4 regions of the Streptomyces sp. NPDC059696 genome follow, and region 2 is predicted to be linked to each of the others. Evidence: riboswitches for the same ligand, from Rfam matches in the RefSeq annotation. Region 2 holds a riboswitch; each other region holds the start of a gene.

Region 1 (6,880 bases), on a different contig from region 2:
GTCGCCGGCCTCGGCCCGGGTCCCGCGCTGCTCCGGTTCCGTGGCGGACACCTCGCCCATCGGCCTCCTCGTTGTCTCGGTGTCCCGTACGCCTGCGGGACTCACTTCCCGGCGTCGGCCGCCTTCACGAGCGCGTCCTTGGTGACCAGGCCCGCGTAGACCTTGCCGTCGTCGGTGACGAGGGCGTTGACGAGGCGGGTCGAGAAGACCGTGCCCGAGCCGAACGTGCCGTGGACCTTGTCGCCGAGCGAGTCGAGGAAGCCGCCGAACTCACCGCCGGCCTTGCCGGAGGGCACGCCCTCGCCGCCGGTGTCGAAGGTGGCGATGGCGTTCCAGCCCTCCCCGATGGTCTTCATCCCGTCGGGGCCGCCGAGGCCCTTACCGGCGTTCTCCCCGGTCTTCGGGGCGCGGTCCTTCGCCCCGCCCCGGCCCAACTCCTCGCCGAAGTGCTTGTCTCCGCCCTGGGGGGCGTCCTTCTCCTCGGTGACCTTCGCGCCCTTGGGCGGGGTGAAGTCGAAGGTCGAGGCGGCCGGTGCGGCGAAGTCCACCTTGGTGAAGCCGACGTCGACGACGGCGGCGCCGCCACTGGCCGGGGTCAGCGTGAACTTCAGCGGCATGCCGGTCTTCGCGTCCACGGCCACGGTGATCGCGCCGACCGTCGAGCCGGACTGCTTCGGCTGGACGACGAGCTTGTAGGCGTCCCGGCCGGCGACCTGGGCGGTGCCGTCCACGGTCACGGACGTCGTGTCGTCGACCGCCTTCAGGGCCTCCTCGGCGAAGTCCTTCGGGGTGGCCGGCGGCTGCTGGTCCTTGCCGCGCTCCGGGCTCTCGGCGGAGGTGCCGTGGTAGACCTCGTTGGACTTGCTGTCGTAGCCCCAGACGTCCTTGCCGTTGTGGACGACGCTGTACTCGGCGGCCTTCTCCAGCAGGGACAGCTTCTGCCGGTCCGGGCCGTCGACGGCGACGCGCAGGGTGTGCGTGCCGGAGGCCAGTTCGGTGAGCTTGGCCGACGGGTCGGCCGAGGAGCCGTCCCCGCCCTGGCCCGCGGCGCCGGACAGCAGGCCGGACTCCAGGCCGCCGAGGTTCGGCAGACCGAGGTCCGTGCTGATCTTCACCGTGCCGGACAGCTGCTGCACGTCCGACTTCGCGATCTTCTCGATGAGCTGCTGTGCCGTGATCTTCGGGAGGTCGGGGTCGCCGGAGTCGGCGAGGGCGGGCACCAGCCCGATCGTCGCGGCCGCCACCCCCACCACCGTGACCGGGACGATGTACCGCGCGGCCTTCTGCCGCCCGGAGCGCTGCTCGTCGACCTCTCCGGCGGTCGTGCTGTCGTCGGATGCGTACGGTGCCATGTGTGCCCTACCTCCGTGGTCGGCGGCGGCTGTCCGTGTCGTCCACGCACTCGTCCCTGAGCCGCCATTCTCACCCGAACAGGTGAGGAGTGGTGTTCTTCCGTGCATCCATCTGACCAAATCGGCCAGGGAGATACGTCAGACCCCGGACTCAACTGCGCCTACTGCTGGGGTATGACACGCAGGGGCGGCTTCTCCCCCGACCCGTAGGGGGCGTACGGGCAGGACGCGCTAGCCGGCCCGGTGCACCACCGCGTCGCACAGCTCCAGGAGCGCCGTCTTCGCGGTGCACTCCGGCAGCGGTGCCAGCGCCGAACGGGCGTCCTGGGCATAGCGGACGGTGTCCCGGCGGGCCTGCTCCAGGGCCGGGTGGGCACGCAGCAGGCGCAGGGCCTCGGAGTGCCGGTCGTCGTCGGTGAGGTCGGAGTCGAGCAGCTCGCACAGGGCGAGGTCCTCGGCGAGCCCGAGCCGGGCCGCGCGCTCCCGCAGCCGCAGCACCGGCAGGGTGGGGATGCCCTCGCGCAGGTCGGTGCCGGGGGTCTTGCCGGACTCGTGGGAGTCGGAGGCGATGTCGAGGACGTCGTCCGCGAGCTGGAAGGCGACGCCGAGCCGCTCGCCGTACTGGGTCAGCACGTCCACGACGGTGTCGTCGGCGCCGGACATCATCGCGCCGAACCGGCACGACACGGCGATCAGCGAGCCGGTCTTGCCGCCCAGCACGTCCAGGTAGTGCTCGACCGGGTCCCGGCCGTCCTGCGGTCCGGCCGTCTCCAGGATCTGGCCGGTCACCAGGCGCTCGAACGCCTCGGCCTGCACCCGCACGGCCTCCGGGCCGAGGTCGGCCAGGATGTGCGAGGCGCGGGCGAAGAGGAAGTCGCCGGTGAGGACCGCGACGGAGTTGCCCCAGCGGGTGTTCGCGCTCGCGACGCCGCGGCGCACGGCGGCCTCGTCCATGACGTCGTCGTGGTACAGCGTGGCGAGGTGGGTCAGCTCCACGACGACGGCCGACGGCACGATCCCGGGCGCGTGGCGGTCGCCGAACTGGGCGGAGAGCATCACGAGCAGCGGGCGGAACCGCTTGCCGCCGGCCCGCACCAGATGCTGGGCGGCCTCCGTGATGAAGGGCACCGCGCTCTTGGTGGCCTCGAGCAAGCCTTCCTCGACAGCCGCCAGCCCGGCCTGGACGTCGGCTTCCAGATCCTGGTCCCGCACGCTCAGCCCGAACGGCCCGACGTCGGTCACGAGGGGTCTCCTGTCTGCTGTGTCTGCCGGTGATTACGCGGATTGTCGATAGGTCGCCGCTCTCACTCGAGTCAGCGTATCCGGTCACGTTTCGATCACCGCCAGCGCCCATGGTTACAGGCCGGGTGGTATCCGATCACGACCGCTATGTTTTCGATCAACCTATAAGAACAGATATTTATCGACTTACCCAGGGGTAGCGAACTATGCACGATTTGCCGTGATGAGTCGGTGAATTCCCGTTGGCGGAAATTGCCCTCTGGGCTCGTGATCAGTGAGGTCAATCACTTCTCCCCCTGCTCCACCCCTGCCCGGCGACGACCCGTACCACCGTGCCCCGAAAGCCAGTTGAAGCTTGACTCCCGCAAAGGATCAAGCGACTCAAACCGCCCCGACCAAGGTCAACCGCGCGATATGTGATTGAGGCGCTTGTTCCCGACATGTGCTCTCGCATACGTTCCGGCCCTGTCCGGCGGACGCCTAATCCTGCCGCCGCCCGGACTCCCGACTGAACCGACTCACTCACGCGTGGCAGGAGCGGGGGACCCAGGTAAGTCGCCGGTCCGCACAGCGGCCCGGCTCGGGGTGAAGCCGCGTACGGCACACAGCGCCGTGCGCGGCCGGGCACCTCCCGGCCCGAACCCGACAGCTCACCTCGCAGGCGCCGGAGAGGAACATCGCCATGGCCGGACGAGGCAAGCACCGTCGCCCCAGAACCAACCCGCTCACCCGAGGCATCGTCGCCGTCGGTACCGGTGGAGCCGCACTCACCCTTCCGCTCCTCGGAGCCACGCACGCGAGCGCCGCCGAGCCCCAGAGCGCCCCCGCCGTGCAGTCCGTGAAGCAGGCGGCCCAGCCCGCCAAGTCCCTCACGTACACCGTGGTCAAGGGCGACTCGCTCGCCCGCATCGCCGATAAGTACGACGTATCGGGCGGCTGGAAGCAGCTCTACAAGGACAACCGTGCCGCCGTCGGCGGCAACCCCAAGCTGATCCACCCGGGTCTGAAGCTGACGGTGAAGACCGCGAAGGCGGACGCCCCGAAGAAGACGGCGACCAAGTCGTCGGCCCCCGCCAAGCCGGCCGCCAAGCCCGCCGGCGGGGTCGCGCAGGCCACCCAGGCGTCCGCGAAGACCTACGCGAACAACCTCGACGGATGGATCCGCGAGTCGCTGGACATCATGGCGCAGCAGGGGATCCCGGGCTCCTACGACGGCATCTACCGCAACGTCATGCGCGAGTCGTCCGGCAACCCCCAGGCGATCAACAACTGGGACTCCAACGCCGCCGCGGGCACCCCGTCCAAGGGCCTGCTCCAGGTGATCGACCCGACGTTCGCCGCCTACCACGTGCCCGGCACCTCCTTCGACCCGTACGACCCGGTCGCCAACATCACGGCGGCCTGCAACTACGCGGCCGACCGCTACGGCTCGATCGACAACGTCAACGGCCCGTACTGAGCCGCCCCGCCCAGCAGTCGCTCGAGGACGACGGCGATGCCGTCGTCCTCGTTCGACAGGGTGACCTCGTCGGCCACGGCCTTGAGTTCGGGATGGGCGTTGGCCATCGCGACGCCGTGGCCGGCCCAGTCGAACATCGGGATGTCGTTGGGCATGTCGCCGAAGGCGATGGTGTCCGCCGGCCGCAGCCCCAGATGCTCGGCGGCCAGGGCCAGGCCGGTCGCCTTGGTGATCCCGCACGGCTGGAGCTCGACCGTGCCCGGTCCCGACATCGTCACCGTGGCCAGTGAGCCGACCACCGAGCGGGCCGTCGCCGCCAACTCGTCATCCGTCAGGAAGGGGTGCCGCAGCAGCACCTTGCTGATGGGCTCGCCCCACAGCTCCTCTCGCCGGTCGACCCGGACCGCGGGCAGCGTCGGGTGCGGCATCAGATAGCCCGGCTCGATCAGCGTGAGGCCGTCGACCCCGTCCTGGTCGACCGCCGCGTACACCTGTCCCACCTCGGCCTCGATCTTGCCGAGGGCGGTCTCCGCCAACTCCCGGTCCAGGGTGATGGACCACAGCAGCCGGTCCGCGCCGGCGTCGTACACCTGCGCGCCCTGCCCGCACACCGCGAGCCCCGTGCAGCCGAGGTCGTCCAGGAGCGGCCGCACTCTCGGCGCCGGCCGGCCCGTCACCACGAGGTGCTGCGCACCGGCGTCCGCCACCCGCGCGAGGACGGCGAGGGACCGGTCGGACAGGGTGTCGTCGCCGCGCAGCAGCGTCCCGTCCAGATCGGTGGCGATGAGTGAATATGCGAGGGGTGCGGCCATGATCAGAGAATACGGACAGTGCGGCCCTTCGTTTCATCGCACGGCGAACGCCGATCACCGCACGGCGGACGCCGATCACCGCACGGCGGACGCCGATCACCGCACGGCGGACGCCGATTGCCCGGTTGAAGGCCTCTGCACCGATTGGCAACAACATGCTCCGCTACCTACCCGTGGGGCCGCATAGAGCGGTACCTTCCATGTGTCCAGGGGGGACTTGATCGGGGGGTCGGGTTGAGCAGTGGGCGCATTCGCGTGGCCGGGCCCGGGGAGCTCGGCGAAGGGGAGAGGGAGCGCTGGCGTGCGCTGCGCGCCGCCTCGGAGGCACCGCGCAACCCTTTCATGGAGCCGGAGTTCACCGAGGCCGTCGGTCTGGTCAGGCCGGGGGCACGGATCGCGGTGGTGTACGAGGGGGCGGAGCCGGCCGGATTCCTGCCCTATGAGCGGGGCCCGTTGGGCCAGGGCCGGGCGATCGGCCTGGGCGTCTCGGACGCGCAGGGCGCCATCCTGCGGCCGGGCCTGGACGTGGAGACGGGCGAACTGCTGAAGGCCTGCTCCCTGTCGAGCTTCGCCTTCGACAACTTGGAGGCCGAGCAGCGGCTGTTCGTCCGGTACGCGGCCGAGGAGTACGCCACCTACGTCATCGACGTGGAGAAGGGCTACGAGACGTACGAGTCGGTGCTGCGCGCGCAGTCGCCGAAGTTCCTGAAGACCACGCTGGCCAAGGAGCGCAGGCTGGGCCGGCAGGCCGGTGAGCTGCGGTTCGTCTTCGACGAACGCGAGCCTGCCGCGCTGCGCACGCTCATGGAGTGGAAGTCCGCGCAGTACCGCAGGACCGGCCGCCGGGACCGGTTCGCCCAAGAGTGGATCACCCGGCTCGTCGGGCGGCTGGCCGAGACCCGGGCCACGGAGTGCAGCGGCACACTGTCCGTGCTGTACGCCGGTGAGCGGCCCGTCGCCGCGCACTTCGGACTGCGCTCGGCCTCCGTGCTGGCCTGCTGGTTCCCGGCCTACGACCCGGAGTTCGCGAAGTTCTCGCCGGGTCTGGTGCTGCACCTGCGGATGGCGGAGGCGGCGGCCGCCGCCGGCATCGGCACGCTCGACCTGGGGCGGGGTGCGGCCGAGTACAAGGACGCGCTGAAGACGGGTGAACTTCCCGTGTACGAGGGCGCGGTGACCCGCCCGGGGGTCGGCGCGGCACTGCACTGGCTGAGCCGCGAACCGGCGCGCCGCGCGCACAGTTTCGTGCGCAGCAGGCCGCGGCTCGCGTCGCTGGCCGCGCGGACGCTGAAGGGCGCGGCCCGGCTGCGCCGCACCTGAGACACGACCTGACACACGAGGGGGGTGGGCGCATGGCCCGTTCGGTGCGTGCGCGGGAGGAGATACGGCGGTTCCTGGACATCGGGGCGGTCCAGGTCGCCGAGCTGGACCTCGACGGTGACGAGGCGGTGCTCAGACCCGGCCCGGGGGGTCCGCCCGTGACGCACGGAGAGGTGTTCGTGCTGGTCAGGAGGGGCGGCCGGCCCGTGGGCACGCTGCTCGGGCGGGTGCCGGAGGGGGCGGATCCGAAGGCCGTGCTGGCACGACGGGCGCAGGCGGAGTGCGGGCCGGCGGTCTTCGGCGGGCCCGGGGAACCGCCGTCCACGACCGTCGTCGTCGCGACCCGGGAGCGGGCCGGGCAACTGGCCCGTGCGCTGGACTCGCTGCTGGCACAGGACCATCCCCGCTTCGGGATCGTCGTCGTCGACAACGCGCCCGTCACGAGCGAGACCCGGGAGCTGGTCGAGCGGAAGTACGCCGAGCGCGTGCGGTACGTCTGTGAGCCCGTTCCGGGGCTCGCAGCCGCCCACAACGCCGGGCTGGACGCGGTCGACGGCGAGGTGGTCGCCTTCACCGACGACGACGTGGTCGCCGATCCGCGCTGGCTGACCGAGCTGACCGCGCCCTTCGCCGCCGACCCCGGGCTCGGGTGCGCCACCGGGCTGATCCTGCCCGCGCGGCTGACCACCCCGGCC
Region 2 (6,880 bases):
CTTGCGCCACCACTCCGGCAGCATCGCCAGCGCCTCGTCGCCCAGCGGGTTCACCCCCGGCCCCGCGGCCAGCGAGTGCGCCACCAGGACGTGCAGGCACTTCACCCGGTCCGGCATGCCGCCCGCGCTCGGGAAGTTCTTCAGCTCCTCGATCTCGTCACGGCGCCGGATGTAGTCCTCGTGCGCGGCACGGTAGGCGGCGGCCAGCTCCGGGTCCGAGCCGAGCCGCTCGGTCATCTCCTTCATCACGCCGTTGGCCTCCAGCGTGCCGATGGCCGAGTTCGCCTTCGGGCACGTCAGGTAGTACAGCGTGGGGAAGGGCGTGCCGTCGGGCAGGCGGGGGGCCGTCTCGACGACGTCGGGCTGTCCGCACGGGCAGCGGTGCGCGATCGCGCGCAGGCCGCGCGGGGGCCGACCGAGCTGCTGCTTGAAGGCCTCGACGTCGGCGTCGGTCGGCTCGGTGCGCGGGGTGGTCGGCGGGGGCGTTTCCATGACTGTCTTCAGGCTGTCTTTCTCTGGGTTCAGGTCACTGGCTGGGGCTCGGGTCACCGGTCGGCGGCGTCGGCCTTGTCGACCCCGTCCCAGACGTTGGTGTACCAGGGGCGGTCGGCCGCCCCCAGGTCGGTGCGCGACTGCCGCGCCGCGTGCGGGTCGACGACGATGAAGCCCGTCTCCCCCGGCATCACGTAGTGCAACCGCTGCCGGATCTGCTGCTCGGCGTACGCGTCGTCCTGCCAGCGCGCCTTCAGGTCGCGCAGCCGCTCGACGCGCTCGCGGGCCTGCCGCTGTTCGCGCTGCAGGTCGTCGATCTCGGCGCGCTGCGAGACGTACTCCCGCATCGGGTAGGCCAGGGCCACGATCAGCGAGCACATCACCAGGGCGAGCAGCGCGGCCCGGCCGGTCAGCCGCGAGCGGCGGGCCTGGCGCCTGGTCTGGGAACGGTAGACCCGGGCCGCGGTCTGCTCTCCGAGCAACCGGATCCTGGTCGCGGTGGAGAACCGGTCCCGGTCCTTCACGGCCATCTGTCCGCCTCCCGCTCCACCGTCCTACGCGCGTACGTCCCCGGACACGGTACGGGACCGGGTACGGGGACGTACGTACGACTGGCTCAGGCTTGACCCGCCGGGTTCAGCCCTTGCCGTGCTTACTGGTTCGCAGAGCGAAACCGCGGGAAGGCGCTGCGGCCGGCGTAGACCGCGGCGTCGTCGAGGATCTCCTCGATGCGCAGCAGCTGGTTGTACTTGGCGACGCGCTCGGAGCGGGCCGGGGCGCCGGTCTTGATCTGGCCGCAGTTGGTGGCGACGGCCAGGTCGGCGATGGTGACGTCCTCGGTCTCGCCGGAGCGGTGGGACATCATGCACTTGAAGCCGTTGCGCTGGGCCAGCTCGACGGCGTCCAGGGTCTCGGTGAGGGAACCGATCTGGTTCACCTTCACGAGCAGCGCGTTGGCCGCGCCCTCCTCGATGCCGCGGGCGAGGCGCTCGGGGTTGGTGACGAACAGGTCGTCGCCGACGAGCTGGACCTTGTCACCGAGCTTGGCGGTGATGGTCTTCCAGCCCTCCCAGTCGTCCTCGAACAGCGGGTCCTCGATGGAGACGAGCGGGTACGCGTCGACGAGCTCCGCGTAGTACTCGGTCATCTCGGCGGCGGAGCGGGTCTTGCCCTCGAAGGTGTAGGAGCCGTCCTTGTAGAACTCGGAGGCGGCGACGTCGAGGGCCAGGGCGATCTGCTCGCCGGGGGTGTAGCCGGCTTCCTTGATGGCCTCGAGGATGAGGTCGAGGGCCTCGCGGTTGGAGCCGAGGTTCGGGGCGAAGCCACCCTCGTCGCCGAGGCCGGTGGCCAGGCCCTTGCTCTTCAGGACCTTCTTCAGCGTGTGGTAGACCTCGGCGCCCCAGCGCAGGGCCTCGGAGAAGGACTCCGCGCCGATCGGGGCGATCATGAACTCCTGGATGTCCACGTTGGAGTCGGCGTGCGAGCCGCCGTTCAGGATGTTCATCATCGGCACCGGCAGCAGGTGCGCGTTGGGGCCGCCCAGGTAGCGGAACAGCGGCAGGTCGCTGGCCTCGGAGGCGGCGTGGGCGACGGCGAGCGAGACGCCGAGGATGGCGTTGGCGCCGAGGGAGCCCTTGTTGTCGGTGGCGTCCAGGTCGAACATCGCCTGGTCGATCAGGCGCTGCTCGGTGGCGTCATAGCCGACCAGCTCCGGGCCGATCTGCTCGATGACGGCGAGGACGGCCTTCTCCACGCCCTTGCCGAGGTAGCGGTTCGAGTCGCCGTCGCGGAGCTCGATGGCCTCGAAGGCGCCCGTGGAGGCGCCGGACGGGACGGCGGCACGACCGGTGCTGCCGTCGTCGAGGCCGACCTCGACCTCGACCGTGGGGTTGCCTCGGGAGTCCAGGATTTCCCGGGCTACGACGACGTCGATGGACGGCACGAGCATCTCCTTCTTGATGTGACGCGGTACGCGGGTCGCGCGGACCCGGCGAGGTGCGGGCCCGGTGGCTCGCGACATGAGCCTAACCGGCCCGGGGCGATCGGCCACCGGGTCGCCCACCCCATGGACAGAACCGAGCGTAAATTGTTTCCGAACGGAACAAAGCCCGTTGCCGAAAAAACCCCGCCCCGGTGCGTACGGGGGGTGACGCACCGGGGCGGGGAGCCCGTGGACCCGGGGGTCCGGGTGGGCCGGACCCCGCGGGGTCCGGCGTGGGCCGCTGCTTACTTCAGGTGCAGCTGCTGGCCCGGGTAGATGAGGTTGGCGTCCTCGACGATGTCCTTGTTCAGCTCGAACAGCTTCTCCCAGCCGCCCTTGACCTTCTGGTCCGCGGCGATCGAGCTGAGGGTGTCACCCTTGACGACCTTGTACTCGCCGTCACCCTTCTTGACCTTCTTGCCGGTCGGGGTGGTGACGGTCTTCTTGGCCGCCGGGCGCTCGTCGGAGCGGGAGGCCGGCTGCTCCTGGGTCTCGCGGGACTCGGTGCTCTGCTGGCTCTGCTGGCTCTGCGCGGAGCTGCCGGAGTCGCTGGAGGAACCGCTGCCGGTGTAGCCGGCGCTCGACAGGCCCTTGCCGCAGACCGGCCAGGCGCCCTTGCCCTGGCTCGCCAGGACCTTCTCGGCGACCTGGATCTGCTGGTCCTTGCTGGCCTGGTCGGCGGTGGAGGCGTACTGGGTGCCGCCGTACGCGGCCCAGGTGGAGGCGGAGAACTGCAGACCGCCGTAGTAGCCGTTGCCGGTGTTGATGGACCAGTTGCCGCCGGACTCGCACTGGGCGACGGCGTCCCACTCGGAGGCGGTGGCGGCGGAGGCGTTGCCGGCCGCCATCAGCGGGGCGGCGATGGCGACACCGGTGACACCGGCGAGCGCGGCGGCGCGGGTGGCCTTGGACGGACGACGGTGCTTGCCCTTGCCGGAAAACAGCATGGATGGATCCCCTCACCGACGCCTGCGAGGTGAGCTGTCGGGTTCGGGCCGGTTGAGTTGCCCGGCCGCGTCCCTCCCGGGACACGGCTTCACCCCAAGCCCTTCCGGCACAACCTGCCGGTCGGGCACCTACCTTGGGTCCCCCGCTCCTGCCTACGGCGCTTGACGCGACGACTGTTCCCGTGCGGCCGCTGGCAGGATTCGGCGTTGCGGCAGCCGGGGCTCGCGGTGGCGAGCGGTCACGACCGTAGACACGCGATCGACGGAATTTCAAAGACGATCAGGGCTTCTGAGATCTATCTCTCACGGGCCCCAAACAGGACATCAGTCGCGAATCAGGACGCTAACTCGCGCGGTTTCGGGGCGACTTCCGCCCCGGTTTCCGCACTGCCCGAACCGCTACTTCTCGTCCGCTTCGCCCTCGACCGTGAGCTTCTCACCGGGGAGGATGAGGTCCGGGTCGGCGCCGACGGCCTTCTCGTTGCCCTCGTAGAGCGCGTGCCATCCGCCGCTGACCTCAAGGGAGTCGGCGATGGACCAGAGGCTGTCGCCGACACCCACGATGTAGGCACCCTCGGAGGCCTCACGGGAGCTGTCGTCACCGCGCGAGGCGTGACGTCCCGCCGACTCACCCGTACGGCCGTCCTCGGCGCCCTGCGTCTCGTCGGCGCTGGGGCCGCGGTGGCGACCGGAGCCGGTGTCGGCCGACTTCGAGGAGCCGCCCGCGGACCGCGACGTGTCGGACGCGCCACTCTCGGAGGGGGCCGGCGAGGAGTCGTCGGACTGGCGGCCCTGCGACGATCCTGATTCGGGCGACTTGTCCGGATCGGCGCCCTTGCCCTTCGCGTCCGACGACCCGTCAGCCGACGACGAGGGGGACGGGGACGCGTCGCCCGAAGGGGACGAACCGAGCGAGTCGAGCAAACCGGGCGAGTCCACTTCGCCGGACGAGTCGGACGAGTCGGACGAGTCCGATGATTCGGATGACCCCGTCCCCTTGCCCTGCTCCAGGCCGGAGAGCAGGCCGCAGGTGCGCCACGCGCCGACCCCCTGGTCGGCGAGGACTCTCTCGGCCACGGCTATCTGCTGGGAGCGGCTGGCCAGGTCGGCGCTCGCGGCGTAGTCGAGACCGCCGTGGTTCTCCCAGTCCTCCTGGGACAACTGCAGACCGCCGTAGTAGCCGTTGCCGCTGTTCTGGCTCCACGCGCCGCCGGTCTCGCAGTCCGCGACCCGGTCCCAGGTCGTGCCGTCGGCCGCGCTGGCGCCGGAGGCCCCGAGGAGGGGGATCGCGATGGCGGAGCCGGTCACTCCGGCCGCCACGAGGAGAGCCGGAGCCTGGCGGGGGCGACGGTGCCGACCGTTCCCGGAGAGCATACGGAGACCTTTCGCGAGACAGCAGTGACCGACGCGGCGTGATTCCCCGCCGCGTTGATGGGTGAACGTATCGGCAGTCGATCACTTGTCACAAGTTCATGCCGCGTAGATCACGTGAAGATCACAGGTCTGATGTTTCGTCACGTCCGCCCGGGGCTACCGGTGCCGCCGGCGCCGCCGGTGCGAATTCCACCGGCAGAGTGCGCAGCCCGCGCATGATGAGACCGCCGCGCCACCGCAGCTCGGCCGGATCCGCGGCCAGCCGGAGGTCCGGGAGGCGGGTGAGGAGCGTGGCGAGCGCGGTCTGGCCCTCCAGGCGGGCGAGCGGGGCGCCGAGGCAGTAGTGGATGCCGTGGCCGTATCCGAGGTGCTGGTTGTCGCGGCGGGAGAGGTCCAGCACGTCCGGGTCGGCGAACCGCTCCGGGTCCCGGTCCGCGGCGGCCAGGACGACGAGGACGGGGTCGCCCTCCTCGATGCGCTGCCCGCCGAGGGTGAGGGACTGCGTGGCGAAGCGCCAGGTGGCGAGTTCGACGGGGCCGTCGTAGCGGAGGAGTTCCTCGACGCCGGTCTCCAGGAGGGCGCTCTCCCCGGCGGCGAGGGACGCCTGGAGCCGGGCGCGCTGCCCGGGGTGGGTGAGCAGTGCGTAGGTGCCGTTGCCGATCAGGTTGACGGTCGTCTCGAAACCGGCGAACAGCAGGATGAAGGCCATGGCCGCCGCCTCGTTCTCGGTGAGGTGCTCGCCGTGGTCGGAGGCGCGGATCAGGCCGGAGATGAGGTCCTCACCGGGGGCTGGCTCGGCCGGCAGCGCCTCGCGCTTGCGGTGGATGAGGTCGGCGAGGTAGCCGCGCATCTTCTTCACCGACCGCGCCACACCGCCCCTGGGCCCGCCCTGGTGACGGATCATCATGCCCGCCCAGTCGCGGAAGTCGTCCTGGTCCTCGCGCGGGACGCCGAGCAGGTCGCAGATGGCGTAGATGGGGAGCGGGAAGGCGAACTCGTGGATCAGGTCGGCGGAGCCCTTGGCCGCGAAGCCGTCGATGAGGGTGTCGGTGAGCTCCTGCACCCGTGGCGCGAACTCGGCGACCCGGCGGGGTGTGAACGCCTTGGACACGAGCCGCCGCAGCCGGGTGTGGTCCGGCGGGTCGATGTTGAGCAGGTGCGTCATCAGCTCGGCCTTGCGCTCGCCGGGGATCCCCGTCTTGCCCTTGGCGTGCGCCGGTTCGTCGTGGTGCGCGGGGTTCTTGGAGAGCCGGGGGTCGGCGAGCGTCTGCTTGGCGTCGGCGTACCGCGTGACCAGCCAGGCCTCCACACCGCTCGGGAGCCGCGTCCTGTGCACGGGGCTGTGCTCGCGAAGCCAGGCGTAGGCGGGGTAGGGGTCGCTCGCGAACTCCCAGGTGAAGAGGTCGGGGGCCGGCGGGGGCGGGCTGGGGCTGTGCTGGTCGGTCACACGTCGACGGTATCCGGCTTCGAGCGGCACCCCTGCCCGGCGTCCGAGCACGGCGTCCGGGCACGGCGTCCGGGCTCTCGGCGTCCGGCCCGGCGTCCGGGCTCGGCGTCCGGGCACGGCGTCCCTGCCCGGCGTCCCTGCCCGGCGTCCGGGCTCGGGGTCCGGGCACGGCGTCCCTGCTCGGCGTCCGGCGTCCGGCTCTCGGCGTCCGGGCTCGGCGTCCGAGATGCCGGCGCGATCCGCACGACCGGGCGGGTGTCTAGCCCTCCGCCTGGCGGATCGCGTCGCGGTACGCGCGGGCCGCCGCCCTGAGGGCCGCCTCCGGGTCGACGCCCTCCGACTCGGCACGCACGGCCAGGGCCAGCAGGTCGTAGCCGATGCCCTCGACGGGCGGGAGCGGTATGTCCAGGCGGGCGGTGCGGACGCGGGAGGCCAGCTTGGCGGCGAGGGCGAGGCCGGGCTGGCCGAGGGGGATGCCCTCGGTGATCGAGGTGCGCTGCTTCTCGACCGCCTTGGTGCGCAGCCAGTGCTCCTTGACCTCCTCGGGGGTGGTGGCCGTCGCGTCGCCGAAGACGTGCGGGTGGCGGTGGATCAGCTTGGCGACGATGCCGCCGGCCACGTCGTCGATGGAGAAGGGGT
Region 3 (6,880 bases), on a different contig from region 2:
CCTGGTCGAACGGATGCTGGACCGCGCACGCGCCGAGGGGACGACACCGCGGGCCGCCGCCCACGCGATCGCGGCCGACCGGCTGCCGCTGATCGCGGAGCGCTTCGGCTGGTTCCGCTGAGGCAGCCGCCAGGACCCGCGCCGACGTCCGTGGCGGGCCCCGCCGGACCGGCCGGAACACCCCGTCGAGGGGCCGCACGCGCGTGGGTAGGGTGACGGCGTGACGAGAGTCCGGTTGAGTGTGGCCGAGCGGCGCGGGGATCTGCTGCGGGCCGCCATCGAGCAGATCGAGGCGAGGGGTGTGGCGGCGGTCAGGATCGCCGACGTGGCCTCGGCGCTCGGCGTGAGCAACGCGCTGGTCCTCTACCACTTCTCGACGAAGGAGCAGCTGGTCGCCGCGGCGTTCCGGCACGCGGCGGAGGGCGATCTGGCCCATCTGCGCAGGCTGCTGGGCCGCCGTTCGCCCGCACTGCGCCGGCTGCGGTCGGCCGTACGGTGGTACGCCCCGACGGGGCAGGCCAAGGGCTGGCGCCTGTGGATCGAGGGCTGGGCGGCGGCGCTGCGCGACCCGGCGCTGCGGGAGGTCGCCCAGGATCTCGACCGGCAGTGGAAGGCGGCCCTGGCCGAGGTGATCGCGGAGGGTGTGGCGGCGGGTGAGTTCCGCTGTCCGGACCCGGCCGGCACGGCCCTGCGGCTGACCGCTCTCCTCGACGGCCTGGCCGTCCAGTTGACGTCCTACGCCGGGGCGGTGCCGCGCACCCGGGCCCAGCAGTGGGTGGAGGAGGCGCTGGCCCGCGAACTGGGTCTGGCACAGGAGCGGCCGGCTCCCTAGGGGGCTGCGCAAAGCGCCGCCCGCCCCGCGAGGCCCGGCACGCCCTCTCGCCGCGCCGGGCGCGACGTCCCCGCCCGTGCGGGCCGGGCCGGTGTTCCGCCCGGCGCGGCCCGCACGGGCGGGAGCCGCTCTCACGCCACCGCCGCGATCCGCATCCTGATGTCGTCCGGCGACAGCGCGCCCTTGGCCGTCACGTGGTCGCCCGACGACTGCCCGCGCAGCCGGCGCCCGATCCACGGCACCAGGAACTCGCGTGCCCAGGCGACGTTGTCCCGCCGCACGTCGAGCGCACCGCGCGGGGGCGGCGGCGGCCACGCCTGCTCGGGGTCGGCCGGCACGTCGAGGCCGAGCACCTGGCCCGCGCGCAGCGCCACGCGCGTGTGCCCCTCGGGCGACAGGTGCAGCCGGTCGGCGTCCCAGGCCCGGCGGTCCTGCACGCTGCGCAGGGACCACAGGTCGAGCACCGGGCAGCCGTACCGGTCGGCGATGGCCCGCACATGTCCGTTGTACGTGGCGATCTTGCCGCGCAGATGCCTGAGCACGGGCACCCCGCGGGTGTCGAACCCGGTCGTCACCATGACCGTGCCGGACACGGCGGTGAGCTGGGCCAGCGCCCGTTCGAAGCGCTCGGCCACCTCGTCCGGGTCGGTGCCGGGCCGGATGATGTCGTTGCCCCCGGCGCAGAACGAGACGAGGTCGGGGGCCATGTCGACGGCCCGCGGAACCTGGTCCGCCACGATCTGGTCGAGGAGCTTTCCGCGTACGGCGAGATTGGCGTACCGGAAGTCTCCCTCGGGCCTGCGGTCGGCGAGCAGGACGGCGAACCGGTCGGCCCAGCCGACGAATGCCCCGTCGGGGCCGGGATCACCGACGCCCTCGGTGAAGCTGTCCCCCAGCGCCACGTACGACCCGATCACTGCTCTGCTGTCACTCTTCGAATCGTCTGCCACAGCAGCTCATGATTCACCTTTGAATGTGACTTACGCGACCGTAGGAAAGGATTGACGGGCGGTGAGATAAGCCACTCCTCAAGTGTTCGCCAACTCCGGAATACCCCGCTTGTCACGGATGTTTCGGGGTGAGCCGTCAGACCCGGAACCCGCTGATCCGGAAAAGGCCCCGGACGGACCGGCAGGCCATCGGGACGTGCGCACACCGAAGGCCGGACCCGGGGATCGGGGTCCGGCCTTCGGAGGCGTGTCAGGCAGGTGGTCGTGCGGTGGGTCAGCCGACGGAGACGCCGTGCGAGCGCAGGAAGGCGACCGGGTCCACGTCCGAGCCGTAGTCCGGCGTGGTGCGGATCTCGAAGTGCAGGTGCGGTCCGGTCACGTTGCCGGTCGCCCCGGAGAGGCCGACCTGCTGTCCGGCGGTGACGCTCTGGCCGGCCGACACGGAGAGCTGCGACAGGTGGGCGTACTGGGCGTAGTGACCGTCGTTCAGCTTGATGACGACCTGGTTGCCGTAGGCCCCGCCCCAGCCGGCGGAGACGACCGTGCCGGCGCCGACGGCCTTGAGGGACGTGCCGGTCGGGACGACGAAGTCGACACCGGTGTGGTAGCCGCTGGACCACATGCTGCCGGACATGTGGTACGGGGTGCCGACCGCGGCACCGGCCACCGGCAGCGTGTAGCCGGTGGAGTTGCTCTCGGCGGCGGGCTGGGCGGCGGCCGGCTTCGCGGCGCTCTGCGCCTTCGGGGCCGACTCGGCGGCGGAGGGCTTCGGGGCCGAGGTCTTCGGGGCCGAGGTCTTCGGGGCGGCGGGGGCGGAGGCCTTCGGGGCGGTCGCCGCCTTCTTGCCGATCGAGAGCTTCAGGCCCGGGTGGATCAGCGAGGGGTCGGAGCCCACGGCATCACGGTTGTCCGCGTAGAGCTTCTTCCAGCCGCCGCTGACGTTCTGCTGGTCGGCGATCCGGGCGAGGTAATCGCCGGCCTTCACGGTGTAGGTCTGGGCGCCATCGTTCTTTTCGGCGGCCTTTTTCCCGGCGACCGGAGCGGACTGGACGGCCTTTTCCGGAGCCGACTGCGGCGTCGCGGCATGGGCGCCGGCGGCCCCCATGAGCGGCAGGGCGAGGGCGGCTCCACCGGTTCCGGCGACGGCGATGGAGCGGGTGAAACGCTGGGTCTTGGGACGGCGGTGCTTACCCTTCGCGGGCATGGCGAATTCCTCTCCGTCGCCTGCGAGGTGAGCTGTCGGGTGCGGGCTGGAGATGCCCGGCCGCGCCGGGGCGCGGCTTAACCCCAAGCCGTTCCGGGAACCGGAACAGGCGTCTTACCTGTGGGTCCCCCGCTCCTGCCGTGCGTCGGGTCAGTGTGTGCGGGCTCCGGGCGGCGGCAGGATTAGGCGTCCGTCCGGATTGGTGTGGAACGTAAGCGACCGAGACGCAAAGGGACAAGCTTGCGGTTGCGCGTGAGGCCGTTTTTTCCCGACACATGGGCACGTGTGCTGTCACCGAGCGTGGATGACCGATCTCCCGCTTCGCGCAATAACCCTGCTCCGTGCGGGGATTACGTGAACATGGCGACAGCGGATCGTCACGAATATGACGATGGTCACGCGCCCCGATTCCATCTCCTTTACGATCGGGGCACGTTAGGCCTTAGCGGCCGTAATTCCCTATTCGGACAGAACGGCTACTTCCGCTTAAGCCGGACGACCGCGGCGTCCAGGTCTCCGCGCAGGCCGACGCGCAGCCCGTGGTGCAGAAGGAGCGCTCCGCGGTGAACTTCGCCCGTTTCGAGGCATTCGTACGATGCTGCCGGATCGAGGCCGCGCAGCCGGAGCGCCGGCACCGGCTCGCCGTAGCGCTGCGCCTGGAGCCAGGCGAGGACGACCGTCTCGTCGCCGAGGACGTACTGCACGGCGCTCAGCCCGCCCTGCGGGGGCCGCAGCCGGTACAGGTCACCGCGCTGCACCAGGGGCCGGATCTCCTTGTACAGCGCCACCCACTCGCCCGCCTCGGCGAGTTCCGCGGGCGTCCACCCGGTGAGGTCACCGCCGACTCCGAGCACCCCGGCCATGGCGCTGACGAAGCGGAACCGCAGCGAGCTGGCCCGGTGGTTGAGCATGGCGTTCGGGCTGTCCGTGACCCAGGCGGCCATGACCCGGGCCGGATGGATCTGGCTGAAGCCGTGCTGGATGGCGAGCCGGTCCAGGGGGTCGGTGTTGTCGGAGGTCCACACCTGGTCCGTGCGGCTCAGCACACCGAGGTCGATCCGCCCGCCGCCGCCCGAGCACGACTCGAAGGCCACCCCCGGATGGGCGGCCCGCAGCCGGTCCAGCAAGGCGTACAGCCCGTGGACATGGTCGGCCCACAGCCGTTGCGGATAGGCGTCGTCCGGCCATCCGGCATCCGTGAAGCAGCGGTTGAAGTCCCACTTCACGTAGTCGATCGGCGCACCGGAGAGGAGCCCGTCGAGCCGCTCCCACAGATACTCCCGGACATCCTCGCGGGCGAGGTTCAGTACGAGCTGATTGCGGAACTCCGTCCGCTTTCGCCCTGTTTGATACTGAACCCAGTCGGGGTGTTCCCGGTACAGGTCGCTGTCCGGGTTGACCATCTCGGGCTCCACCCAGATCCCGAACTGCATGCCGAGGCCGTGCACATGGTCGGCGAGCGGCTTCAGTCCGCCCGGGAATCGGTCGGGGTTCGGGGTCCAGTCGCCGAGGCCGGCCCGGTCGCTGGTGCGGGCCCCGAACCAGCCGTCGTCGACCACGAACAGTTCGACACCCAGGGCCGCGGCCCGCTCGGCGAGCGCCCGCTGCTGCTCCTCGGAGATGTCGAACTCGGTGGCCTCCCAGGAGTTGAAGAGCACCGGCCGGTCTCGTCCGGCGTCAGGGATCACATGGGTCCGCTGGTAGGCGTGCCAGGCGCGGCTCGCCCCGCCGAAGCCGCCGTCGCTCCAGAGCCCGGCGAAGACGGGGGTCGTGTACGACTCCCCCGTGCCCAGCATCAGCAGGCCGGAGTCGTCGTGGCCGGCCCCGCCGGTGATCTGCACGCGCGCGTCCGGGAGCTGGGCCACGGCGATGCGCCAGGACCCGGACCAGCCCAGGGCGCAGCTGTAGACCTCGCCGTGCTCCTCGGTGGCCTCGGTGTCGAGGGCGACCCACGGCAGGTGCTGGTGGGAGGTGTGGCCGCGACGGCTGCCGATGACCTTCTCGCCGTGGGTGAGGACGGAGCGGGTCAGCCGGGACTCGGCGCCCCAGCGGCCGTGCAGCTGGGAGAGCCGCCAGGTGTCGCGGTCGGGCAGGGTCCAGGTGGCGGAGTCGGCGCGCAGCAGTTCGACGGCCGGTCCCCGGTTGGCCAGCGTCACCCAGCGCTCGACGACGTCCGTCGAGGGGCGCATCCGGTAGTGCAGCGTGATGTCCAGGTCGCCGTCGCGAAAGCGCAGCCGCAGCTCGCCGTCCTCGGCGTCGTGCCCCTGGTAGGCCCACTCGGTGCCCCGCCGCTCGGCCGTGCGTACCGACAGGGCGGGGCGTACGAAGCGGGGGCCGCCTTCGACCGGGTACTCCTCGCGCCCGTCGAGCGGCGATTCGAAGGGCCAGTAGTCCGGCAGCGGCCGCAGGGCGAGGGCCTCGGCGTCGGCCGGGCCGATGCGGGGGCCCCAGTGCAGGTGCAGCAGCTCGTCCCGGTCGGTGACGTGGACGGCGTAGCTGCTGGCCGGCCCGGAGAGCACCCATGTACGACCGTCTTCGGAGATGTCCAGCATCATGCCCTCACAGACTCGAACAAGCCCGACCAGGTGCGACCAGGCGGCAACATCATCGAGTGCCGTGGGGGCTCCGGGCAACGCCTGTGGACAACTCATTGCCCCAGGCAGGCATGTCGTATCGTCGTGTGACGCCCGTCGACGAGCCGCGCCGGCGGCGCCGAAGGGGAGGAGCCCTCGTGACACAGCAGGTCCCGTCGACCGAGCCCGAGCTGGCCGGAGTGCGCAACTTCCGCGATGTGGGCGGACTTCCGACCGTCGACGGGCGGCGGGTGCGCCAGGGCGTGCTGTTCCGCAGCGGCCACCTCGCCCACGCGACCGGGGAGGACGCCGCGTTCCTGACCGGTCTGGGCCTGCACACGATCTTCGACTTCCGCAACGCGGCCGACCAGAAGCTGGAAGGGCCGGACGTCGAGCTGCCCGGCGTGCGCAATGTGAACCTGCCGCTGAGCGACCCCGCCGACGGCGCCGAGTTCTGGAAGATGGTGCGCGACGGCGACCTGGACCAGCTGCGCGAGATCCTCGCCGACGGCAAGGGCGCGGGCCGCATGATCGCCTCGTACCGCACGATCATCAAGCACCGCACCGGCGAGCACTCCCGGGTGCTGCATGCGCTCGCGCAGGACAGCGTGCCCGCGCTCATGCACTGCGCGGCGGGCAAGGACCGCGCGGGCCTGTCGATCGCCGTGACGCTGCTCGCCGTGGGGGTCGAGCGCGAGGCGATCGTCGAGGACTACCTGAAGTCGAACGCCAAGCACCGCCGCTACAAGGTGCACCGCTCCAGCTCCGCCGCCTCGGCCTACTCCCCCGAGGTCATGGAGCTGCTCAGCCCCCTGTTCGACGCGCGTGCCGAGTACCTGACGGCGGCCTTCGACACCATCGAGGAGACCTGGGGAGGCGTCGACAGCTACCTGGAGAAGGGCCTCGGTCTCTCCGCGCAGACGCGGGAGCGACTGCGCGAGCGGCTCCTCGACTGAGCCGCGCGGGCGGGGGCTACTTCGCCCCGACCTCGAACAGCAGGTACACGAAGGCGGCGAAGATGTGCCCGGCGATGAGGTAGACGAACAGCCTCACCCACAGGGCCCGGGGGAACTTCTCCTCCAAGTTGCTCATGTCATGTCTCCGGGGTCGGAGCCCAGGCACAGGGCGGCCGTGGGGCTCTGCAGCAGGGTGTGGACGAAAAGCAGGTCGACGCCGTCGTGGTCCTCGGCGGCGATCCGGTGCGGGGTGAGCGAGTCGAAGTGGGCGCTGTCGCCGGCCGCGAGCCGGTGGGTGGCGTCCCCGAGGCGCAGCCGCAGCCGGCCGCGCAGCACGTGGAGCCACTCCTCTCCGGGATGGACCC
Region 4 (6,880 bases), on a different contig from region 2:
CAGCTCCTCGGGCGCCCCGAACAGCTCGGTCAACTCGGCGTACGCGCGGCGCAGTTGTTCCTCGTCCGCGAGATCGAGGCGGACGCCGCCCAGGTCGGCCCGGTGCCTCAGGTGCGGGGCGGTGGCCTTGAGGGCGACGGGGTGGCCGAGGGTGCGGGCGGCTTCCACGGCGTCGTCGGCAGTGGGGGCGGGCAGGGCGCGGTGGACCTGCACGCCGTAGTGGCCGAGGAGGTCGCAGGTCTCGTCCGCGCCGAGGGTGAGGCCCTGCCCGCGCGCGAGCAGGCCTTCGATCAGGGCCGCGGCGCCCCTTTCGTTGATGTCGTCGTACTCGGGCACCTTGCCGGGGTCGGCGGCGTCGCGCCGCCACTGCGCGTAGGCGACGGCCTGGCCGAGGGCCCGGACGGCGCGCTCGGCGGCGGGGTAGGCGGGGATGAGGCGGGTGTGGTCGGTGGCCTCGGCGGCGGGGATGAGACGGGTGTCCTCGGTGGCCTCGGCGGCGGGGACGCGGCCGGTGTCCTCGGTGCCCTCGGTGTCGACCCGCGCCTCGGGGGCCGGGGGTCGTCGCCCGGTGTGTGCCGGGCGTGGGACGTCGGCGGCGTCCGCCGCGGCCTGCGGTGCGGTGCTGGCCGCCGCCGACAGGGCCTCCGCGAGGCCGCCGAGCTCCACGTGGACCACCAGGACCGGCTTGCCGGGAGCCGCCGCCGATGCCGAGCGCAGGGCCTCGGCGAGAGCCGCGTCACCGACCGAGCCCTCCCCCACCGCCGGTATGGCGGTGACGACGACGGCGTCGCACCGGTCGTCGGCCAGCGCGTGGGACAGGGCCGTGTGGAAGTCGGCCGCGGAGGCCGCCGTGGTGAGGTCCTGCGGAGGGTGCGGCCTGAGGCCCTCGGCCAGGCACGCGTCGTACGTCAGCAGGCCGAGTGACTCGGAGTTGCCGAGGATCGCCACCCTGGGCCCGGCGGGCAGGGGCTGGCGGGCGAGGAGCAGGCCCGCGTCGACCAGCTCGGTGATGGTGTCGACGCGGATGACACCGGCCTGCCGCAGCAGCGCCGACACGGTCGCGTGCGGAAGCCGGGTCGCCCGCACGGCGTGCCCCTGGGGAGCGGCGCCGTGGCGTGCGCCCTGGACGACGACCAGGGGCTTGGCGGCGGCCGTACGGCGGGCGAGACGGGTGAACTTGCGGGGGTTGCCGATGGACTCCAGGTACATGAGGACGACGTCGGTGTCGGGGTCCTCGTACCAGTACTGCAGGACATCGTTGCCGGAGACGTCGGCGCGGTTGCCGGAGGAGACGAAGGTGGAGACGCCGGTGACGCCCGTGACGCCGCCGCCGCGCCGGTGCAGCCGGGACAGCAGGGCGACGCCGATGGCGCCGGACTGGGCGAACAGGCCGATCCGGCCCGGGCGCGGCACCTCGGGGGCGAGGGAGGCGTTGAGGCGTACCCGGGGTGAGGTGTTGATGATGCCGAAGGCGTTGGGGCCGATGATCCGCATGCCGTACGTACGCGCGTGCCGCACCAGGGCGCGCTGGCGTTCGCGCCCCTCGGGGCCGCTCTCGGCGTACCCGGCGGACACCACGACCAGCCCCTGCACGCCGTGTTCGCCGCACTCGGTGACGACCTCGGGGACGTGCTCGGCGGGGACGGCGACGACCGCGAGGTCGACCGGGCCGTCGATGTCCCGCACCGAACGGTGGGCGGGTACGCCGTCGAGCTCCTTGTGCCCCTCGGGGAGGGCCTTGTTCACCGCGTACAGGCGGCCGGTGAAGCCCGCGTCCCGGATGTTGCCCAGGACGCTGCGGCCCACGCCGCCCGGTGTGCGGCCGGCGCCGATGACGGCGACCGAGCCGGGGGCCAGCAGCCGCTGCACCGAGCGTGCCTCGGCGCGGTGTTCGCGCGCGTACTGCACGGCGAGGGAGCGGTCGGTGGGTTCGAGGTCGAACTCCAGACGGACGACGCCGTCCTCGAAGCTGCGCTTCTGGGTGTAGCCGGCGTCCGTGAACACCTTGATCATCTTGGTGTTGGCGGGCAGCACCTCGGCGGCGAAGCGGCGGATGCCGCGCTCGCGGGCGACGGCTCCGATGTGTTCGAGCAGGGCGGAGGCGACCCCGCGGCCCTGGTGGGCGTCCTGCACGAGGAAGGCGACCTCGGCCTCGTCGGCGGGTGCGGACGCGGGCGTTCCGTCTGCGCCGATCCGGTCGTAGCGTACGGTGGCGATGAACTCGCCGCCGACCGTGGCCGCGAGTCCCACCCGGTCCACAAAGTCGTGGTGCGTGAAGCGGTGGACGTCCTTGGCGGACAGGCGAGGGTACGGCGCGAAGAAGCGGTAGTACTTCGACTCGTCGGAGACCTGCTCGTAGAAGCTGACCAGGCGATCGGCGTCATCAACGGTGATGGGCCGGATGCGCGCGGTGCCTCCGTCGCGCAGCACCACGTCGGCTTCCCAGTGGGCGGGATACTCGTGCCGGTCCGGCGAGGTCTGCATGGGCCCCAGAGTACGGCTAGCGCCTGACAACGGCGCGAGGCAGTCTGTGGAGGGCGTCAGTCGGGTCGAGGCCGCGATCCGACGGCACCTTCCGGAGCGGAACGACAGGACCGCTCCGGGTGGGCTTCACCATATGGGAAACTGGTCTAGACAACCCTGAACACCGAAGGGCAGCAACACATGGCTGAGCGCCGCGTCAACGTCGGCTGGGCCGAGGGCCTCCACGCCCGCCCCGCCTCCATCTTCGTCCGAGCCGCCACGGCCGCAGGCGTCCCGGTGACGATCGCCAAGGCTGACGGCAACCCCGTCAACGCGGCCTCGATGCTGGCCGTCCTGGGCCTCGGCGCCCAGGGGGGCGAGGAGATCGTCCTCGCCTCCGACGCCGAGGGCGCGGACGCCGCCCTCGACCGGCTGGCGAAGCTGGTCTCCGAGGGTCTCGAGGAACTGCCCGAGACCGTCTGATTTCCCCGGCGCCCGATCCGGCGCACAGTGAAGGGCTCGTCCGAATTCACCGGGCGGGCCCTTCGCCATTGGCGATCGTCAGGGAGAAGCGATTTCCGCGGCCAGGCAGCGGAAATTAATCCCACGAGAACACACGTCGAAGAACTCGGGGAATTTCCCCCTCTTTGTATACGGCCGCCGTGTTAATGCCGCAGGCTCTCCGTGTTTACGGCATGTTGCGATTTCCTCACGCGATCGGCCCGTTCCGCCGCGGGGCCGATCCGCAGGCGGTGCGCTCCGGTCGCGCGCTCGATGTGCAGCGCCGTGACCGCCCGCGCGCGCTCGCCGTCCCCACGCGCCACCGCGTCCACGATCGCGCCGTGCTCCGTCCAGGACTCCACCGGGCTGAGCGGCGCCTCCACGGCGTACATCCACGTGATCTTGTGGCGGAGCTGGGTGAGCATCGAGGTCAGGGCGGGGCTGCCGGAGGCCTGGGCGAGCGTCTCGTGGAACCACACGCCCAGGGAGCGCAGGTCGTCGCTGGTGCCGCGACGGGCCCGGTCCTGGCCCAGGCGGACCAGGCCGCGCAGGACCTTCAGATGCGCCTCGGTGCGGCGCTGGGCGGCTCGGGCCGCACCGAGCGGCTCCAGGAGCATCCGCATCTCCAGCAGGTCGGCCGCCTCCTGCTCGGTGGGTTCGGCCACGCACGCGCCCGCGTGCCGGCGGGTCACCACGAAGCCCTCGGCCTCCAGCGTGCGCAGCGCCTCCCGGACCGGTACCCGCGAGACGCCGTATCGGCGGGCCAGGAGTTCCTCGGTGAGCCGGCTGCCGCGCGCGTGGACCCCCGCGACGATGTCGTCCCGGATGGCGGTGCACACCGAGTGCGCGGGAATACGCATGACCGACCTCCGCTTAATCCCCGTGAAACGCCGGCGAGCGGCGCGTGTTCCGTGACTCTATTGCAATGAGCCGGAATTTCCGACGGCCAGCGGGAATCCATGGATATTTTTTGGACAGCGGACATCCGAGGAGCCGCCCGGAGGCGACCGGGGTGCCGTCACGCGGTGCGCGAACGCCGAAAGCCCCGGCTCGGGGAGCCGGGGCTTTCGAAAACGGCGACGAGCTTCCGGTCAGAGGCTGACGCCGTGCGAACGGAGGTAGGCGACCGGGTCGATGTCCGAGCCGTACTCGGGGCTCGTACGGGCCTCGAAGTGCAGGTGCGGGCCGGTGACGTTGCCGGTCGCGCCGGACAGGCCGATCTGCTGGCCGGGGGTGACCTTCTGGCCGACCGAGACGCCGATGGACGACAGGTGGCCGTACTGGGTGTACGTGCCGTCGTTCATCTTGATCACGATGTTGTTGCCGTAGGAGCCGCCCCAGCCGGCCTCGACGACCTCGCCCATGCCGACCGCGTGGACGGAGGTGCCGCTGGCGGCGTGGAAGTCCACGCCGGTGTGGCTGCCGGAGGACCACAGACCGCTGCTGGCCTTGTAGGCGGTGGACACGTACGAGCCGGAGATCGGGGCCACGAAGGCGTTGAGGCGCTTGCGCTCGGCCTCGCGGGCGGCGCGCTCCTTGGCCGCACGGGCCTTCTCGGCCGCCTCCTTGGCCCGCTCGGCCACCTCGGCGGCCCGCTTGCGGGCGGCCTCCTCGGCCTTCTGCTTGGCGGCGGCCTCCTCGGCGGCCTGATGCTGCGCGACGGCCTGGGCGTCGATCTGCTGGGCGACGGTGTCGCCCATGGTGACGACCGGGGTGAGACCCGTCTGCTCCGCGCTGGGCTCGGCGGCGAAGGCCGCGGGGGCCGCCACGGTGCCGATCACGCCGGTGGTGGCGAGGGCCGCCACGCCTGCCGCACGGGCGGTGCCGCGCTGGATCCTGCTGGGACGCCGGTGCTTCCCGGTGGCGCGAGTGAACGCCATGTGGTGGCTGATCCTTTCCTTCCCTCTCGCCTACCGGGTTAGCTGACGGGTTCGGAGCAGGAAGGTCTCCTACGGGCTCCCTCGCGGCACGCGCGGGAGTCCGATTCACCCCAGGGACTGCGGTGGGTCCCCGGCTCCCCTGGCTCGCGCCGTACGGGGACTCGGCGATGACTGTCCGGTGCCGCGGGCGCGGCGCACTGCCTGACGAACAGCCCGGACGACGCTAAGCGGCGCCGCTTTCAATTCCCAAACGAATCCCGGCTTTTGTAGCGCATCCCACAGGTCAGACAGGCAACTCCCATACCAATTCGGGCACAAAGGGACCCTGGTGCCTTCAAAGACATCCAGGGCCCCTGCGCGTGCCTGCCGCTCCTCGGCTGCTACTCGGCGGAGACGACGGTGACTTCGCCGATGCCGAGGGCCTCCACGGGGGCCTTGATCTGCGCCGCGTCACCGACGAGGACCGTCACCAGGCGGTCCACCGGGAAGGCGCTGACGGCCGCCGCGGTGGCCTCCACGGTGCCGGTCGCAGCGAGCTGCCGGTACAGCGTGGCCTGGTAGTCGTCGGGCAGGTGCTGCTCGACCTGGTCGGCCAGCGTGCTCGCGACGGCCGCCGCCGTCTCGTACTTGAGCGGCGCCACGCCGACCAGGTTCTGCACGGCGACGTCCCGTTCGGCGTCGGTCAGGCCCTCCGCGGCCAGGGTGCGCAGCACCGTCCAGAGGTCCTCCAGGGCGGGGCCGGTGTTGGGGGTGTCCACGGACCCGCTGATGGCGAGCAGCGCGGCACCGGTGCCGTCCGGGGCGGACCGGAGGACCTGGCCGAACGCCCGGACGCCGTAGGTGTAGCCCTTCTCCTCGCGCAGGACGCGGTCCAGGCGCGAGGTGAGGGTGCCGCCCAGGCAGTACGTGCCGAGCACCTGCGCCGGCCACACGCGGTCGTGCCGGTCGGGACCGATCCGGCCGATCAGCAGCTGCGTCTGGACGGCGCCGGGGCGGTCCACGATGACGACCCGGCCGGTGTCGTCGGCGGTCACCGGCGGCACCGGCCGCGGCTCCGCCGGGGAGCCCGTCCAGGCGCCCAGCGTGTCCGCGAGCAGGGCGTCGAGGTCGATGCCCGTGAGGTCGCCGACGACCACGGCGGTGGCGGTGGCGGGACGGACGTGCTTCTCGTAGAAGGCGCGTACGGCCGCGGAGTCGATCGCGGCGACGGTCTCCTCGGTGCCCTGCCGCGGCCGCGACATGCGGGAGTCCGCCGGGAACAGCTCCTTGGAGAGCTCCTTCGCGCCGCGGCGCGAGGGGTTGGCCAGCTCGTGCGGGATCTCGTCGAGGCGGTTGTTCACCAGCCGCTCGACCTCGCTGTCGGCGAACGCGGGCGCCCTCAGGGCGTCGGCGATCAGCCCCAGCCCCTTGGCGAGCCGGGAGGCCGGCACCTCCAGGCTGAGCCGGACACCGGGGTGGTCGGCGTGCGCGTCGAGGGTGGCGCCGGCACGCTCCAGCTCGGCCGCGAAGTCCTCGGCGGAGTGCTTGTCGGTGCCCTCGGAGAACGCCCGGGCCATGATCGTGGCCACACCGTCGAGGCCGGCGGGCTCGGCGTCCAGGGGGGCGTCGAGCAGCACCTCCACGGCGACGACCTGCTGGCCGGGGCGGTGGCAGCGCAGCACCGTCAGGCCGTTGCCGAGCGCGCCGCGCTCGGGGGCGGGGAAGGCCCACGGCTTGGCGTCGCCCGCCTGCGGCCGGGGGTGGAAGTCCATCGTGGCGAGCTCGGTCACCGGGCCGCCTCCTCGTTCTCGTCCTGGTCGGCGGGGGTTGCGGGGGCGGTCGGCTCGTAGACGAGGACCGCACGGTTGTCGGGCCGCAGGCGGGCCTTGGCGACCTCCTGGACCTCCTCCGGCGTGATCTCCAGCACGCGCTGGACCGCGGTCAGGGCCAGCTGCGGGTCGCCGAACAGCACGGCGTACCGGCACAGTTCGTCGGCGCGGCCCGCGACCGTGCCGAGCCGGTCCAGCCACTCGCGCTCCAACTGGGCCTGGGCGCGC

The links. Region 2 has a riboswitch for cyclic di-AMP ahead of ACFV20_RS28290 (transglycosylase family protein). Riboswitches for the same ligand answer to the same signal wherever they lie in the genome.
Region 1: linked by a shared signal. The riboswitch ahead of ACFV20_RS02825 (transglycosylase SLT domain-containing protein) and the one ahead of ACFV20_RS28290 (transglycosylase family protein) in region 2 are both predicted to bind cyclic di-AMP.
Region 3: linked by a shared signal. The riboswitch ahead of ACFV20_RS10640 (peptidoglycan DD-metalloendopeptidase family protein) and the one ahead of ACFV20_RS28290 (transglycosylase family protein) in region 2 are both predicted to bind cyclic di-AMP.
Region 4: linked by a shared signal. The riboswitch ahead of ACFV20_RS21120 (M23 family metallopeptidase) and the one ahead of ACFV20_RS28290 (transglycosylase family protein) in region 2 are both predicted to bind cyclic di-AMP.

Annotation. Positions count from the first base shown of each region.
Region 1 covers NZ_JBHWFG010000002.1:196,879-203,758, forward strand. The annotation lists gene ACFV20_RS02810 (ATP-binding cassette domain-containing protein) at 1-60, opposite strand, end outside; gene ACFV20_RS02815 (outer membrane lipoprotein carrier protein LolA) at 102-1,352, opposite strand; gene ACFV20_RS02820 (polyprenyl synthetase family protein) at 1,584-2,594, opposite strand; cyclic di-AMP (ydaO/yuaA leader) riboswitch at 3,096-3,271, shown strand; gene ACFV20_RS02825 (transglycosylase SLT domain-containing protein) at 3,277-4,053, shown strand; gene ACFV20_RS02830 (HAD family hydrolase) at 4,017-4,865, opposite strand; gene ACFV20_RS02835 (GNAT family N-acetyltransferase) at 5,115-6,185, shown strand; gene ACFV20_RS02840 (glycosyltransferase) at 6,218-6,880, shown strand, end outside.
Region 2 covers NZ_JBHWFG010000030.1:89,122-96,001, forward strand. The annotation lists gene ACFV20_RS28275 (DUF501 domain-containing protein) at 1-492, opposite strand, end outside; gene ACFV20_RS28280 (septum formation initiator family protein) at 546-1,022, opposite strand; gene eno (phosphopyruvate hydratase) at 1,145-2,434, opposite strand; gene ACFV20_RS28290 (transglycosylase family protein) at 2,719-3,420, opposite strand; cyclic di-AMP (ydaO/yuaA leader) riboswitch at 3,425-3,591, opposite strand; gene ACFV20_RS28295 (transglycosylase family protein) at 3,820-4,794, opposite strand; gene ACFV20_RS28300 (cytochrome P450) at 4,916-6,241, opposite strand; gene ACFV20_RS28305 (nucleoside triphosphate pyrophosphohydrolase) at 6,501-6,880, opposite strand, start outside.
Region 3 covers NZ_JBHWFG010000007.1:270,880-277,759, reverse strand. The annotation lists gene ACFV20_RS10655 (Glu/Leu/Phe/Val dehydrogenase dimerization domain-containing protein) at 1-121, shown strand, start outside; gene ACFV20_RS10650 (TetR/AcrR family transcriptional regulator) at 221-832, shown strand; gene ACFV20_RS10645 (SGNH/GDSL hydrolase family protein) at 964-1,749, opposite strand; gene ACFV20_RS10640 (peptidoglycan DD-metalloendopeptidase family protein) at 2,057-2,986, opposite strand; cyclic di-AMP (ydaO/yuaA leader) riboswitch at 2,991-3,147, opposite strand; gene ACFV20_RS10635 (alpha-galactosidase) at 3,463-5,538, opposite strand; gene ACFV20_RS10630 (tyrosine-protein phosphatase) at 5,718-6,515, shown strand; gene ACFV20_RS10625 (DUF6126 family protein) at 6,532-6,651, opposite strand; gene ACFV20_RS10620 (helix-turn-helix domain-containing protein) at 6,648-6,880, opposite strand, start outside.
Region 4 covers NZ_JBHWFG010000018.1:114,281-121,160, reverse strand. The annotation lists gene ACFV20_RS21135 (GNAT family N-acetyltransferase) at 1-2,484, opposite strand, end outside; gene ACFV20_RS21130 (HPr family phosphocarrier protein) at 2,665-2,946, shown strand; gene ACFV20_RS21125 (GntR family transcriptional regulator) at 3,129-3,824, opposite strand; gene ACFV20_RS21120 (M23 family metallopeptidase) at 4,056-4,844, opposite strand; cyclic di-AMP (ydaO/yuaA leader) riboswitch at 4,857-5,021, opposite strand; gene ACFV20_RS21115 (M16 family metallopeptidase) at 5,225-6,613, opposite strand; gene ACFV20_RS21110 (M16 family metallopeptidase) at 6,610-6,880, opposite strand, start outside.